Regions from separate parts of the Psychrobacillus sp. FSL K6-1267 genome, predicted to be linked through region 1. Evidence: riboswitches for the same ligand, from Rfam matches in the RefSeq annotation. Region 1 holds a riboswitch; the other holds the start of a gene.
The links. Region 1 has a riboswitch for FMN ahead of ribE (riboflavin synthase). Riboswitches for the same ligand answer to the same signal wherever they lie in the genome.
Positions count from the first base shown of each region.

Region 2: linked by a shared signal. The riboswitch ahead of MHB55_RS08795 (ECF transporter S component) and the one ahead of ribE (riboflavin synthase) in region 1 are both predicted to bind FMN.

Region 1 is NZ_JBBOOR010000001.1:2,875,713-2,882,498, reverse strand. It holds gene MHB55_RS14745 (NAD(P)/FAD-dependent oxidoreductase) at 1-449, shown strand, start outside; gene MHB55_RS14740 (YuzD family protein) at 582-908, opposite strand; FMN riboswitch at 1,167-1,304, shown strand; FMN riboswitch at 1,408-1,545, shown strand; gene ribE (riboflavin synthase) at 1,669-2,304, shown strand; partial or broken gene ribB (3,4-dihydroxy-2-butanone-4-phosphate synthase) at 2,319-2,903, shown strand; gene ribH (6,7-dimethyl-8-ribityllumazine synthase) at 2,945-3,409, shown strand; gene MHB55_RS14720 (hypothetical protein) at 3,697-4,236, opposite strand; gene MHB55_RS14715 (NifU family protein) at 4,593-4,826, shown strand; gene MHB55_RS14710 (DUF2225 domain-containing protein) at 4,871-5,542, opposite strand; gene MHB55_RS14705 (iron-sulfur cluster assembly accessory protein) at 5,680-6,042, shown strand; gene MHB55_RS14700 (NAD(P)/FAD-dependent oxidoreductase) at 6,757-6,786, shown strand, end outside.
Region 2 is NZ_JBBOOR010000001.1:1,761,776-1,768,561, forward strand. It holds gene MHB55_RS08780 (ATP-binding protein) at 1-950, shown strand, start outside; partial or broken gene sigX (RNA polymerase sigma factor SigX) at 996-1,538, shown strand; gene MHB55_RS08790 (hypothetical protein) at 1,531-2,784, shown strand; FMN riboswitch at 3,450-3,584, shown strand; gene MHB55_RS08795 (ECF transporter S component) at 3,739-4,332, shown strand; gene MHB55_RS08800 (ferredoxin) at 4,484-4,732, opposite strand; gene MHB55_RS08805 (helix-turn-helix domain-containing protein) at 4,844-5,878, shown strand; gene MHB55_RS08810 (RecQ family ATP-dependent DNA helicase) at 5,871-6,786, shown strand, end outside.

The sequences.
Region 1 (6,786 bases):
TCACAAAAGTGGAACCAAACAAATTATATAATCATGATGAAATAATTCCGGTAGATGTTGTAGTTTGGACAGCCGGTATTCAGCCAGCTGCTCCTGTTCGTGCTTTACCTGGAGAGAAGGACAAAACTGGTCGCATCATCCTTACTCAATATCATGATCTACCAAGTTACGATAATGTCTTTGTAGTTGGTGATTGTGCATCCTTGCCGTTTGCTCCAAGTGCACAGCTAGCAGAGGAACAGGCAGAGCAGATTGTGAAAGTACTGCAAGCACGCTGGAAGGGTCAGCCACTACCAGAAAAAATGCCAGATATTAAGCTTAAAGGCTTTATGGGATCTCTAGGTAAAAAGCAAGGCTTTGCTTATTTGGCAGATATCTCTGTTACTGGACGTATTGCAAGATTGATGAAATCAGGTTTACTTTGGATGTATAAACGCCATAACGGATAAATTAAAAAAGCTTGGAAACGTGGAGTTAAACGCGTTCCCAAGCTTTTTATTTTTTTTATAAAATGCTTTCTCTGGGAAAAAGCATTTTACTTAATAAGCTTATTTGAGTACTTTTTGAAATGATACTTCACGTTATTCTGCTATATAACCGTACTTTTCGAGGGCAGAGAATACAGGCTTTAACTGAATATAACCTTCCCCTATAACTTCCTCGTTTATCATTATTAATGGGTAGAAAAACTCATCATTTGCAATTTGATTGGCAATTGACAGTTGTTTTTCGTCTTCTATTGGCTTTTCTATATCAATATATAAAAATGTTAATTGATGATCAGGAAATTTTCTGGTAATTGCAGCTTCTAACCATTCATACGTGTCCTTAGAAGAAGGAGCATTCACACAGCTTGCACATACTATATCGGCACCGTAAATTTCTACAGTGAGTTTTTCTTGTGCCATAAAATACTTGTCCCCTTTAACTTATATATTATTTTACCCATCTATATTATAAAGGGGATACGGAAATACTGTCAAAAAGCGAATATCCTTTAAATGATAGAGTTTAAATATAATAGCTTTAGTCATGATTGTTTCATGCACTAACGGTTGTTGATTTAGTTAGTCTGAAAGTCCAGGAATGCAAATCAACTAAAAGGTGGTAATACGAAGAAAGCCTCTACGTCGAATTTTTATGATACAATACTAATCAAATAGAATAATTTCCTTCGGGGTCGGGTGAAATTCCCAATCGACGGTGTTGAGATTATATCTCTAAGCCCGTGAGCCGCTTTTAGTGTGCAGGATTTGGTGCGAGTCCAAAGCCGACAGTTATAGTCTGGATGGGAGAAGGAGTAAGCAAAACATTTTAAAATGGCAATTTTAAAATGTATTTTTTGCTATGCACTTTCATCCCATCACAACCGTGTTGGGAATTTTTTTATTTTACAACAATTTTATATTATTCCTTCGGGGTCGGGTGAAATTCCCAATCGACGGTGTTGAGATTGTATCTCTAAGCCCGTGAGCCACTTTTAGTGTGCAGGATTTGGTGCAAGTCCAAAGCCGACAGTTATAGTCTGGATGGGAGAAGGAAGCAACGCAAGTAGACTTTTGAAAATACATATTCACTAGTCTTATTTGACGAAGCCAAATTTACCTCTCATCGAAACTCCGACAATAAATGTTCGGGGTTTTTTATTTTGAGAAAGAGGTGAGGAAGATGTTTACAGGGATTATTGAGGAGCTAGGGACTGTTCAGCAGATGAATATGTTTACTCAATCGATGGAAATTTCCATTGGAGCTAGCAAAATTTTAGAAGATGTACAGCTTGGCGATAGCATTGCTGTAAATGGTGTGTGTCTAACTGTTAAAAAGTTTACGAATGATCTGTTTGTGGCAGATGTGATGCCTGAAACGGTTAAATCGACAAGCTTACAGCAACTTAAAAAAGGTTCAACAGTGAATTTAGAAAGAGCAATGTCTGCAAATGGCAGATTCGGCGGTCATATTGTTTCTGGACATGTCGATGGTGTTGCAACGATTCTTCGAAAGAGACCAGCTTCCAATGCAGTATATATCGACTTAGCAATGCCAAAAGAATTGCTTTTTAACTGTTTAATGAAGGGCTCAATCACCATTGATGGTACAAGCCTGACGATTTTTAATGTAACAGATTCTATAATTACTGTTTCTTTAATACCACATACATTCAAGGAAACTGTGCTTGGCTTAAAACAGACTGGAGAAATTGTCAATATTGAAACGGATTTAATTGGCAAGTATGTAGCAAAGCATCTAGCCAATCAAAATACAGGAAAAGTGACTGTTGATTTCTTACAAAAAGCCGGATTCTAAAGGAGTGGAATGAAATGAATACTATAGACGAAGCAATCGTTGCATTAAAGCAAGGTGAAATCATCATTGTAGTCGATGATGAAAATCGAGAAAATGAAGGTGATTTTGTCGTAATAGGTGAGTATGCAACACCTGAAAACATTAATTTTATGGCAGTGCATGGTCGTGGCTTAATATGCACACCCATTTCAAATGAAATTGCAGAAAGATTGTCATTAGACCCAATGGTAAATAAGAACACGGATTCACATCAAACAGCCTTTACCATTAGTATTGATCATAAATCAACAACAACAGGCATTAGTGCATTTGAACGATCTTATACAATTCTTGCACTATTAAATAATCAAGCTGTAGCAACAGATTTAAACCGTCCAGGACATGTATTCCCTCTTATCGCAAAAAAAGGGGGAGTTATAGAGCGTCGTGGTCATACAGAAGCAGGTGTAGAACTAGCTAAATTATGTGGTTCAAAAGAAGTCGCTGTTATTTGTGAGATTATGAACGAGGACGGTACAATGGCACGCATGCCACAACTTGAAAAAATTGCAGAAAAATTTCAAATGAAGTTTATTACGATAGAAGATTTAGTGAAATACACAGAAGCGAATTATAAAGCTTACGTAAAAGGAGAATGAGCATGGGACAAATTTTTGAGGCACAGCTAGTCGGTACAGATTTAAAAATAGGAATTGTAGTAGGAAGATTTAATGAGTTTATTAATGACAAATTATTAAGCGGTGCACTAGACGGTTTAAAACGTCACGGAGTTGAGGAAGGAAATATTGATATCGCTTGGGTGCCAGGAGCATTTGAAGTACCATTTATCGCAAAGAAAATGGCAAATACGAAAAACTACGATGCAATAATCGGCTTAGGTACTGTAATACGTGGATCTACTACGCACTATGACTATGTATGTAATGAAGCAGCAAAAGGCATTGCAAAAGCAGGCCTAGATACGGGTATACCTGTTATTTTTGGTATAGTGACAACGGAAAATATTGAACAAGCAATTGAACGTGCAGGAACAAAAGCTGGAAACAAAGGCTATGACAGTGCGGTTTCTGCAATTGAAATGGCGAATTTAAATCGTTTATTTTAAGAAAAGAGAATCGATACACGTGACATTGAATAAAATATAATTGGTTGGCTGTGGATACTGGCAAAGTGCTATTTATGAAATTAACCGACAAATCTTTAAGCAATTCTTATTGAGAATTACCTATTCTCGCTTTTCCAATAGTATATTTAAAGCACCTCTGAAACATGTACTGGTTTATTTGTACATGTACAGAGATGCTTACGTTTTCAGTGAATTAGCCTAAGTTATTTACTAGATTGAGGGAAACTTGTAAATTGTATAGACGCCATCCTTAAGAGGAGCTGCTGTTAAACAGCTATAAGACTACGAACGGTAAGTTGTCCAAGATATCTGCCGGGATTTGCAGAATATCCTATTACTGTTGGGGAAGTAACAGTAGCATTGATGACAATACGACCTGTATTTCCTAATAAACCAACTGCTAAAAGAGCATCTCCTGATGCAATTGCTACGTCCTGAGAGCTACCAGAGTTAGCATCGGTAAATAAAGGAATAGTTGCTATAACAATTCCTAAAAGATTTACTACCTCTAAAGTTGCAGTTACTGAGACAGTCTCGTTACCTGCATACGCATAAAACGCGCTAAGTGGCAAAGCAAGTCCTAGAATTGGTAAAGTTCCAATGTCGAAAATGCTTTGGAATGTAACCGTTTGGTTGGATGCTGTATTCGGTGACCAGATATAAGCGCTGCTGCCATCAATTAAAGGAGACAACATAGCTGGTGCGGTTGGTACTGCTGGTGTTGGAAGAGTACCTGGTAAAGCAGCTGTATCAGCAATGACTTGAGTATTTGCTGGAGTTGTAAATGCTTGTAAGGTTAAAACCATAAAAAAACACCTCCTCGAAGTTTATTTGCCAACAAATGGCATACTGTAACATATGAACTTTTAGTAGAGGAAGCTAGTCTAATAGACTAGAATTTAAAATAAATTTATTTTGGAAAGATATATTGGGGAATAAAAGCCTGAAGTAACACGATTCTAGCTATTTATTATTAATATTAAGTAAATAGTCTATATACAAATCATCGTAAAAATGATTTGTATTTAAGAATAAAACAGGGTAAATAATATTTTATGAATCTTAGGGAACACTCTTATCACGGTGTGTTTTGTGGGGAGTAAACACTTCCATTTAACCAACAATTATTCTATAATGATTATAGCGAAAGGAGTCGACATATATGACTGATACAATTAACGAACAAGTACAAGAAGTTTTAGATAAATTGCGTCCATTCTTACTACGTGACGGCGGAGACTGCGAGCTTGTTGACGTTGAAGACGGTATTGTAAAATTACGCCTTTTAGGAGCATGCGGGAGCTGCCCAAGTTCTACTATCACGTTAAAAGCTGGTATTGAACGCGCTTTATTAGAGGAAGTACCTGGAATAGTAGAAGTAGAACAAGTATTTTAATGACAACACATATAAAAAAGAAGCCTGAATGAGGCTTCTTTTTTTCACCCTCGCATTTCCTGCCAACGCTCTTTTGCCATTTCAATTAGCTTGGGTTCTATAGAGGTACTTTGTTTTTCGATTACTTTGGAAAAATAACGTGTAGCTAATTCTCGGTCACCTATTCGTCTAGAAAGCTCTGCTATCATATATATAATTCGTGTCTCGGACATTTGAGTTCCATTGTAATCTTCGCTAGAATAGGAGTCTGAATAACGATCTCTGGCTATTTCTAGAAATCTATTTTCATCTTCTTTGTTTTCCATTATGCGGTAGAGCCAAGCAGTACGAAGTGCTAAGCCAGCAATAGAGACAAATTTTTCTTTTTTTAACGTTCCACACAGTATGCCTAATTTATATGTAGTAATCCCGTCTTGTATCGTTCGGACGTCTCCATAGGAACGTGGTATCCAATTAGTCGATATTTTTTCTTTAATGATTTCTTTAAGTCCAGGTGCAAAATACTTGGTGAAGTCATCGGTAAATGAAAAGCCACAATGCTCACAGACAAATACATTATATAATAGCGGGTTGATATCTTTATTTTGATATATTGGTTGAAAGTCTGTTTCATGAGATTCGACTTTTATAAATTTTGAACGTATCTTAGTTGATTTAAATTTGTTTTTACAGTGTAAGCATTCGATATCTTTTTGGTAATATGGAGGTATTTCCATTTTATCTTCTCCTTATTCTCGTTCTTGGTTTTATTATACTGTAAAAATATTTCGAAAGCGAGGTAACTTAAGTAGTTTTCCTTGTATAGATTGTGATTAAATTGATATTATATAAATAAGGAAGGAATGTGATTCAGATGACAGAAGTAGTTAATTTGTCTGAAGCGGCAGCTTACCGCGTCAAAGAGATGATGGTTCACAACGAGGAAGAAGGTTCACTTCTCCGTGTATCTGTTAACGGTGGCGGATGTAGCGGTCTTTCTTACGGTATGGGATTTGAAAAAGAGAAAAATGAAGACGATATATTTTTACATCAGCATGATTTAGAAATAATTATATCTAGTGAAGATGCTTCTATTCTCCAAGGTACAGTCATCGATTACAAAGAATCGTTGATGGGTGGAGGCTTTACCATCGATAACCCTAATGCAATTGCATCCTGTGGCTGTGGTTCATCATTTAGAACTGCTAAAAAAGAAGGCACACCGGAAAGCTGCTAAATATTCGAAAGAACATTTTCTTACTTAAGAAAATGTTCTTTTTTAAAGGATAAGAAAGTAAATTACGTTTGGAAGTCAATGAGGATCTAACTGGTTGCTCTCGCTTTCCCCCATTTGCTTGTTGGGACAGATATAGGAGCTTGCGCTTTTCTTGTTGTCTAGCTCCAGCGCCTTGCCCCTCGAGGTCAAATGGGAAAAAGCTGCGGTGGCTGAAGAACTGCCTCCTCGCTTTCCCCCATTTGCTAGTCGGGACAGATCTAGGCGCTTGCGCTTTTCTTGTTGTCTAGCTCCAGCGCCTTGCCCCTCGAGGTTAAATGGGAAAAAGCTGCGGTGGCTGAAGAACTGCCTCCTCGCTTTCCCCCATTTGCTTGTCGGAGCAGATCTAGGCGCTTGCGCTTTTCTTGTTGTCTAGCTCCAGCGCCTTGCCCCTCGAGGTCAAATGGGAAAAAGCTGCGGTGGCTGAAGAACTGCCTCCTCGCTTTCCCCCATTTGCTTGTCGGGACAGATCTAGGCGCTTGCGCTTTTCTCATGGGCTAATTGTCTGTATATTCCCACGTTTGCAATGTTGTTAAATAGTGTTGAAATCCTATTCTAAAAGGTCTAAAATAGGATGTAGTGAAAAATTTGTCGGAAAAATGACAAAGTCCATTTCTAATTGTGAATTATTCGTATCATTAGATTCATAAAAAATATAAAAAGGTGGTTGCGATCTTCGTGAAAAGACCAACAATTCTAGTATTAGGT
Region 2 (6,786 bases), 1.1 Mb from region 1:
AAGTACAGGTTAGTAATCCACAGGCTGACCAACTGTTAAATAAATGGCATGAAGAAAATGACATTGCTAACAAATCAGATTTACCTGATGAACTTCAGCATCTTCTAGAGCATGTATTGCATTTAGAAGAAGAATTAGATGAGGAATTAGAAATAAGAGGATCATACTTCTCTGTGTCGATCAGCCTTCTTTATAGCAATGAATCTGTTCGTGGGGCAGTGGTCGTATTGCGCGACATGACTGAGCAACATAGATTAGACAAAATGCGTTCAGATTTCATCGCTAATGTTTCTCATGAGCTAAGAACACCTATTTCTATGCTGCAAGGATACAGTGAAGCCATTATCGATGAAATAGTCACGACAGAAGAAGACAAAAATGAAATGATTCGGGTTATTTATGATGAATCTAAACGTATGGGTAGACTTGTAACAGAGTTATTAGATTTAGCGAGACTTGAATCAGGTTATTTGAGCATACACAAAGAAAAAGCAGAAATTGTTTCGGCAATCGAAAGGATTACCCAAAAATTTGACCAAGCTGCGAAAGAAAGTAACGTTCGCTTAAAGTTTGATCACAATATACCTTCTGAGGAATTAATCGAAATTGAGATAGACGAAGATCGTATGGAACAGGTTTTAACGAACTTAATTGATAATGCTTTAAGACATACTCCGGAAGAAGGCTCTGTTTCCGTACTGTTAGAGAAATCCAAAAACCAAATCATTATAAAGGTATCAGATACTGGATTTGGTATACCTGCAGAGGATTTACCTTATATTTTTGAGCGGTTTTATAAAGCCGATAAAGCTAGAACTAGAGGGAAAGCTGGCACTGGCCTCGGCCTTGCTATTGCCAAAAATATAGTCGAAAGACACGAAGGTCACCTATCAGCAGAAAGCACAGTCGGGGTAGGCACAACATTTATTATTCAATTGCCATTAAGCTAATGTAACAAATCGGGAGATGAAACGACTAATTGAAAGAACGGGGGGAGCATTATGAATGACTCCGTTTTCCACCGCTTGTATGATACCTATCATCAAGACGTTTTTCAGTTTTTGATCTATCTAGTTAAAGATAGACAAACTGCGGAAGACTTGGTCCAGGAGGTTTATGTTCGTGTTCTAAGAGCTTACAGTAAATTTGAGGGAAAAAGCTCCGAGAAAACATGGTTATTTTCAATTGCAAAAAATGTAGCTATTGATCATTTTCGAAAGCATTCCGTTAGAAAGAAAAGAATGTTTGATGCTTTTGACTGGGAATCTACACAGCTTGCATCAAAAGACATGTTGCCGGAGGATTTTACTGTTTTAAATGATGAAATGAAAGCCTTGCTACTAGCTTTAGATACATGTACTGGAGATCAGAAAATGGTAGTCATTATGAGATATTTTCAAGAGCTGTCCATTGCTGAAACCGCACAAGTATTAAATTGGACAGAAGGTAAGGTAAAGACTACTCAGCATAGAGCTATTAAATCACTTCGAGAAAAATTATCTGATAAACAAAAGGAGGGTAATGTTTTACATGAGTAATCAAGAAGAAAAGAATAAAGCGATAGATGAGCTCTTACACAACATGCCCAAGTTCACAGATAATCGTTCGAAGGATGAAGTATACAATCGAGTGAAGTTAGAAATGGATTCTTCCGATTTAAATAAAGTCATACGAAATAATAAATGGTTTTCTAAATGGATGCCACTTTTAGTGTCTGTTGCTTCTGTTTTGTTGTTAACGTTCTTAATTTCTTCATACTTGGGTACAAGTAGTGAAAAATCTGCAATCCAGCAACAGGCTACAGACAAATCGGACATATTGAGAACGTTGGACGTTGCTCCTGCCTCTGAGGTAGAAACAACAGAGGGCGGAATGGAAGCCAAGGAAGATGCGGCTATAGAAAATTCAAATGATGTAGTCAATTCTTTAGCTGTCGAAAGTGAATTAGTGCCCGTTCAAGCCTTTAACAACGCTAGAACTGTATATGAAGATGATTTAAATGATGGAATTCCATTTCATTTTTCTGTAACAGAAGGGGCAGAAGCTTACCCAATCACAATAATTATACCTAAGGATAAAATAAACGAAGATTTTACTGACGGATTGCCAAATAGTCTTCAGTTATATGAAAAATATGCAAGCACTATAGATGAATCTGCTCTAGGGTTCGAGGAATATTTGCCCTTGCAAGGTAATTTAGTTTCAGATGGCGATACGCTTCAACACTATTTACCTAAAGGGCATGGTTATGATGCTGCTTCAGCTACTTCCGGAGTGTATACTGATACAATTCGTCATATTTTTAAGGACTTTTCCTTCCTAGAACGATTAAGTGAGGATGGCACAGCTATCAATTGGGACCAAGTAGGAGTAATAGGGAAAAAGGAATTGGCAAGCGGAAACAAAGAACGAATGTATTTTAAACACACAATGAATAGCGGACTGACATTCCTTGTTCCAAAGGATGCTAAGTTTGAGAATGCTTTTAAAGATATGCCAAAATCAGCAAATGATCTTTATACGACTGTAGTACCGAAAAATGTTAGTTATGAGGTATCAGAGGAAGACAACACGGTTGTAATAACATTTGACGAAGCATTAGATTTGGCAACATTGGAATATGAAGATTCTATTCTTATGATTGAAGCCTTTACTTTAACAGCTGCAAGCTTCGATAAAACAGTTCGTCTAGAAAATGTTGTACAGAAGCAATGGGATCGATTTGATTTGACAGCTACTTTACCAATCCCAATTGGCCCTAATGGGTACATGATGAACTACTGAATAATAAAGAGTCGACCTACTAATTAGTCGGTCGATTTTTTTATTGGGTTTTTTATTCGAAAAAAGTGTTTTATAACCGGATAGAAAAATTTATGACCGTTCGGACGAGTTTTATGACCGGATAGAAAAATTTATGACCGTTCGGACGAGAGTTATGACCGGATAGAAAAATTTATGACTGTTCGGACGAGTTTTATAACCGGATAGAAAAATTTATGACCGTTCGGACGAGATTTATGACCGGATAGAAAAATTTATGACCGTTCGGACGAGAGTTATGACCGGAAAGAAAAATTTACGACCGTTCGGACGAGATTTATGACCAGATAGAAAAATTTATGACCGTTCAGACGAGAGTTATGACCGGAAAGAAAAATTTATGACCGTTCGGACGAGAGTTATGACCGGATAGAAAAATTTATGACCGTTCAGACGAGAGTTATGACCGGATAGAAAAATTATGACCGTTCGGACGAGTTTTATAATCGGAAAGAGTTATTTATTACAGTTATATATTAAGGTGAACAAAAATCACTGTATTTTAATTTCATAAAAAAGATTCATCTGTTAATATACTTAAATCGAAACAGTTGTATTGCATATATTAATATAGTTTGATAAAATGATTGTAATTCGAGATAATCTTGAATGACAATAAAATATTGATTCATCTTCGGGGCAGGGTGAAATTCCCGATCGGCGGTATTAGAAGAGTTTTTTCTTGAGCCCGCGAGCCGTAAAAGGCAGGATTTGGTTAAATTCCAAAGCCGACAGTATAGTCTGGATGGGAGAAGGTGAAGGTGCAGTCGTTTTTCGTATGCTCTTATACGGATACGCTTATTTAAGTGTACCTTTTTCTCCTTTAAGCTTTATTTGCTTAAGGGATTTTTTGAGTATTGATAACGAACTGAACCTTTCTTCTTGTGGAGTGAATCGCAAAAGGAGAGAGGATTTATGGCAAAAAGTAAGACGCGAATGCTTATTGCAATCGCAATGCTAAGTAGTATTTCTTTCGTTTTAATGCTGCTTGCATTTCCGTTACCAGTTTTACCAGCTTATTTGAAAATTGACTTCAGTGATATCCCAGCGTTAATTGCTGCTATCACAATGGGGCCAGTTGCAGGAATCATTGTAGCTTTCATGAAAAACGTACTAGATTGGTTCTTTTCAGGAAGTCCCACAGGCGTTCCAGTCGGTCATATGGCTAACTTCGCAACTAGTATTTTGTTTTTGACACCTGTTTATGTCATTTATCGTAAAGTTTCTTCCTCTAAAGGGATTGCTTACGGCTTAGGCGTCGGGACAGTTTGTATGGCTCTTGGTATGAGCCTGTTAAATTATTACGTTTTCTTACCAATGTATTCGTACTTTTTAAACTTCCCAGCGGAAACAGGAACAGCTTTATTTAATTCTATCATTTACGGTATTTTACCGTTTAATCTGATAAAAGGTATTATAGTTACAATTGTTATGGTTGTTCTATTTAAACGATTGAAGCCTATACTAGACAAGGTGAGCGAGTCGTTTAAAGTTCCAAATATAAATTAAAGATATGTATGACTGCTGGCAAACTAGACAATTTCTAGTTTGTCTGCGGTTTTTATTTTTTTGTAGGTATAGCATTAACCTGCCACTTAAGTTTATAGAAATATAAAAAGCCAAGAAAAATGAGCTAGTCATCCTTCTTGGCATTAATATACTATTCAAATTTTAGAGCGTCGCCTTCAAATGATTCTTCAGCAACTTTAATGGAATCGGTAGGGCAGCCTTCAAATGCATCCTCCATGTCCTCCATCAGTTCCTCTGGAACTTCCGTTGTTCCCGTGTTATCATCTAAAATAACAAAGGCAATACCTTCATCGTCATAGTCATATATGTCTGGAGCAGCTGCTCCGCAAGCTCCGCATGCGATACACGTATCTTTATCTACTATAGTATATTTTGCCATTAGTATATTCTCTCCTTTAATTCTACTTATAAGAATTAGCTATCTTATTCATTCTAAAGCTGTTTACGTTTCTTTTCAACAAAAATACTTTCAAACTGTGAGGTATTTAAATTGTATTTTAGCCAACTATTACTAAATATTATTCAAAAATTTAATGGGGAACGGTCAGCAATGGCTTCCTTTTACTTATTAAAAGGGATAAAATCTGGACAAACCATTCAAGATGTCACTTATTTTAATCTACATCGTTTTTTCTCTATTTATCCGAAGTTAACACAAGAAGAATATAAGCAGCAGTTGTTTAAACTCCAACAAAACAACTGGATTGAAGAGGAAGATTCTCTACTAAGGATTAGTCATAAAGGTTTAAAACAGTTAACTGGATATACAGAACCTTTGTTTAATGGCTGGGAGCTAAGGGGAAATGAAAAATTGTTCTGGTCAAGATTAGAATTAGTAGTCCAAACACTATCTTATTTTAATAAAAATGAAACTAGATTTATTCCCAATCAAAAAGATTATTCGGTTCACCAGTTTGTGAAAGATTACTTACGAGGGAGAGACTATAAATCATCAACATTTCAAAAGGACTTTAAAAGTCAGTTAGAGCATTTACTTCAAATTGCTGAGTTACAGGAAATACATCGTATACTATTAGTCTATCGAATGAGCGGTTATCACATTAGTGGGCTCACATGGGAGCAATTAGCACTGGAGTGTGGAGAATCTATTATAGATATGAAGCTTCAATTTGTAGAAGCGTTGCATATTGTCTTAGATAACATCAATCAAGAAAGTCATCCAGATTTAATAGGTTTAACAAAAGAGATTTTTGTACATAGTCCTTTAACACAATCCGCTTTAAAGACCGAACAGCTTTTAAAGGAAGGTTACTCTATCCAAGATATCGCTGCCCTAAGATCTTTAAAAGCAAATACAATCGAAGATCACTTAATAGAAATAGCAGCAGCTGATCGAAGTTTATCATTGACATCATTTATATTGAACGACCAAATAAAAAAAGTGCTAGAATTCTCCAATAAACATCAAACCAAAAAATTGAGGTTAATTCGCGAGAACATACCTGAGTTAAGCTATTTTCAAATTAGACTGGCTTTAGCTAAAGGGGAGAAAGAAAATGGATGAACTTCAACACATTCTTCAAACAAGGTTTGGATATAAAGATTTTAGAGAAGGACAGAAGGAAATAATCGAAAAAGTCCTAGCTGGAGAGGATGTAGTAGCTATTTTGCCCACTGGGATGGGTAAATCGTTGCTGTTCCAGCTACCAGCATATTTAAAGAATGGAGCGGTGCTAATAGTATCCCCTTTGCTTTCTTTAATGCAGGACCAGGTAGAGCAGTTAAAAATGATGGGAGAAAAAAGAGTAGTGGCCATCAATTCATTTTTATCCTTCGAGCAAAGAGAAAAGGCGTTATCTGGTTTACAAAATTATAAATTTATTTTTACATCACCTGAAATGTTACAGAATGAGCGTTTTCAAAGAAGGTTAGCTAGTTTAAATTTAGCTTTTATAGTTGCTGATGAAGCGCATTGTATTTCCCAGTGGGGATTTGATTTCCGACCTGATTATTTAAGGATCTCTGAGTCGCTTAAATCGTTAAGAAAGGCAAATGTGCTAGCCTTAACTGCTACAGCCACAAAGGAAGTTGTAAAAGATATAAAAACTACCTTGTTAATGGAACAGCCATTTGAATATATTCATTCCTTGGATCGTCCTTATATTGCTTACGAAGCACATGAGGTGGAGAGCCAAAAAGAAAAGGTAGAATGGATATTAAATAGGATTACTAGCACTACTGGACCTGGTATATTATATAGTCAGTCGAGGAAAAAAACTGAATTTTATACAGAAGAGTTACAAAAAAAGGGCATCAGAGTCGCTTATTATCATTCTAAAATGGATCAAGATGACCGTATTCTCATTCAGCAACAGTTCCAACAAGGCCATTTAGATTGGATTTGTGCTACGAATGCTTTTGGAATGGGTATACATAAGGATAATATTAGACAAATTATACATGATCATATAC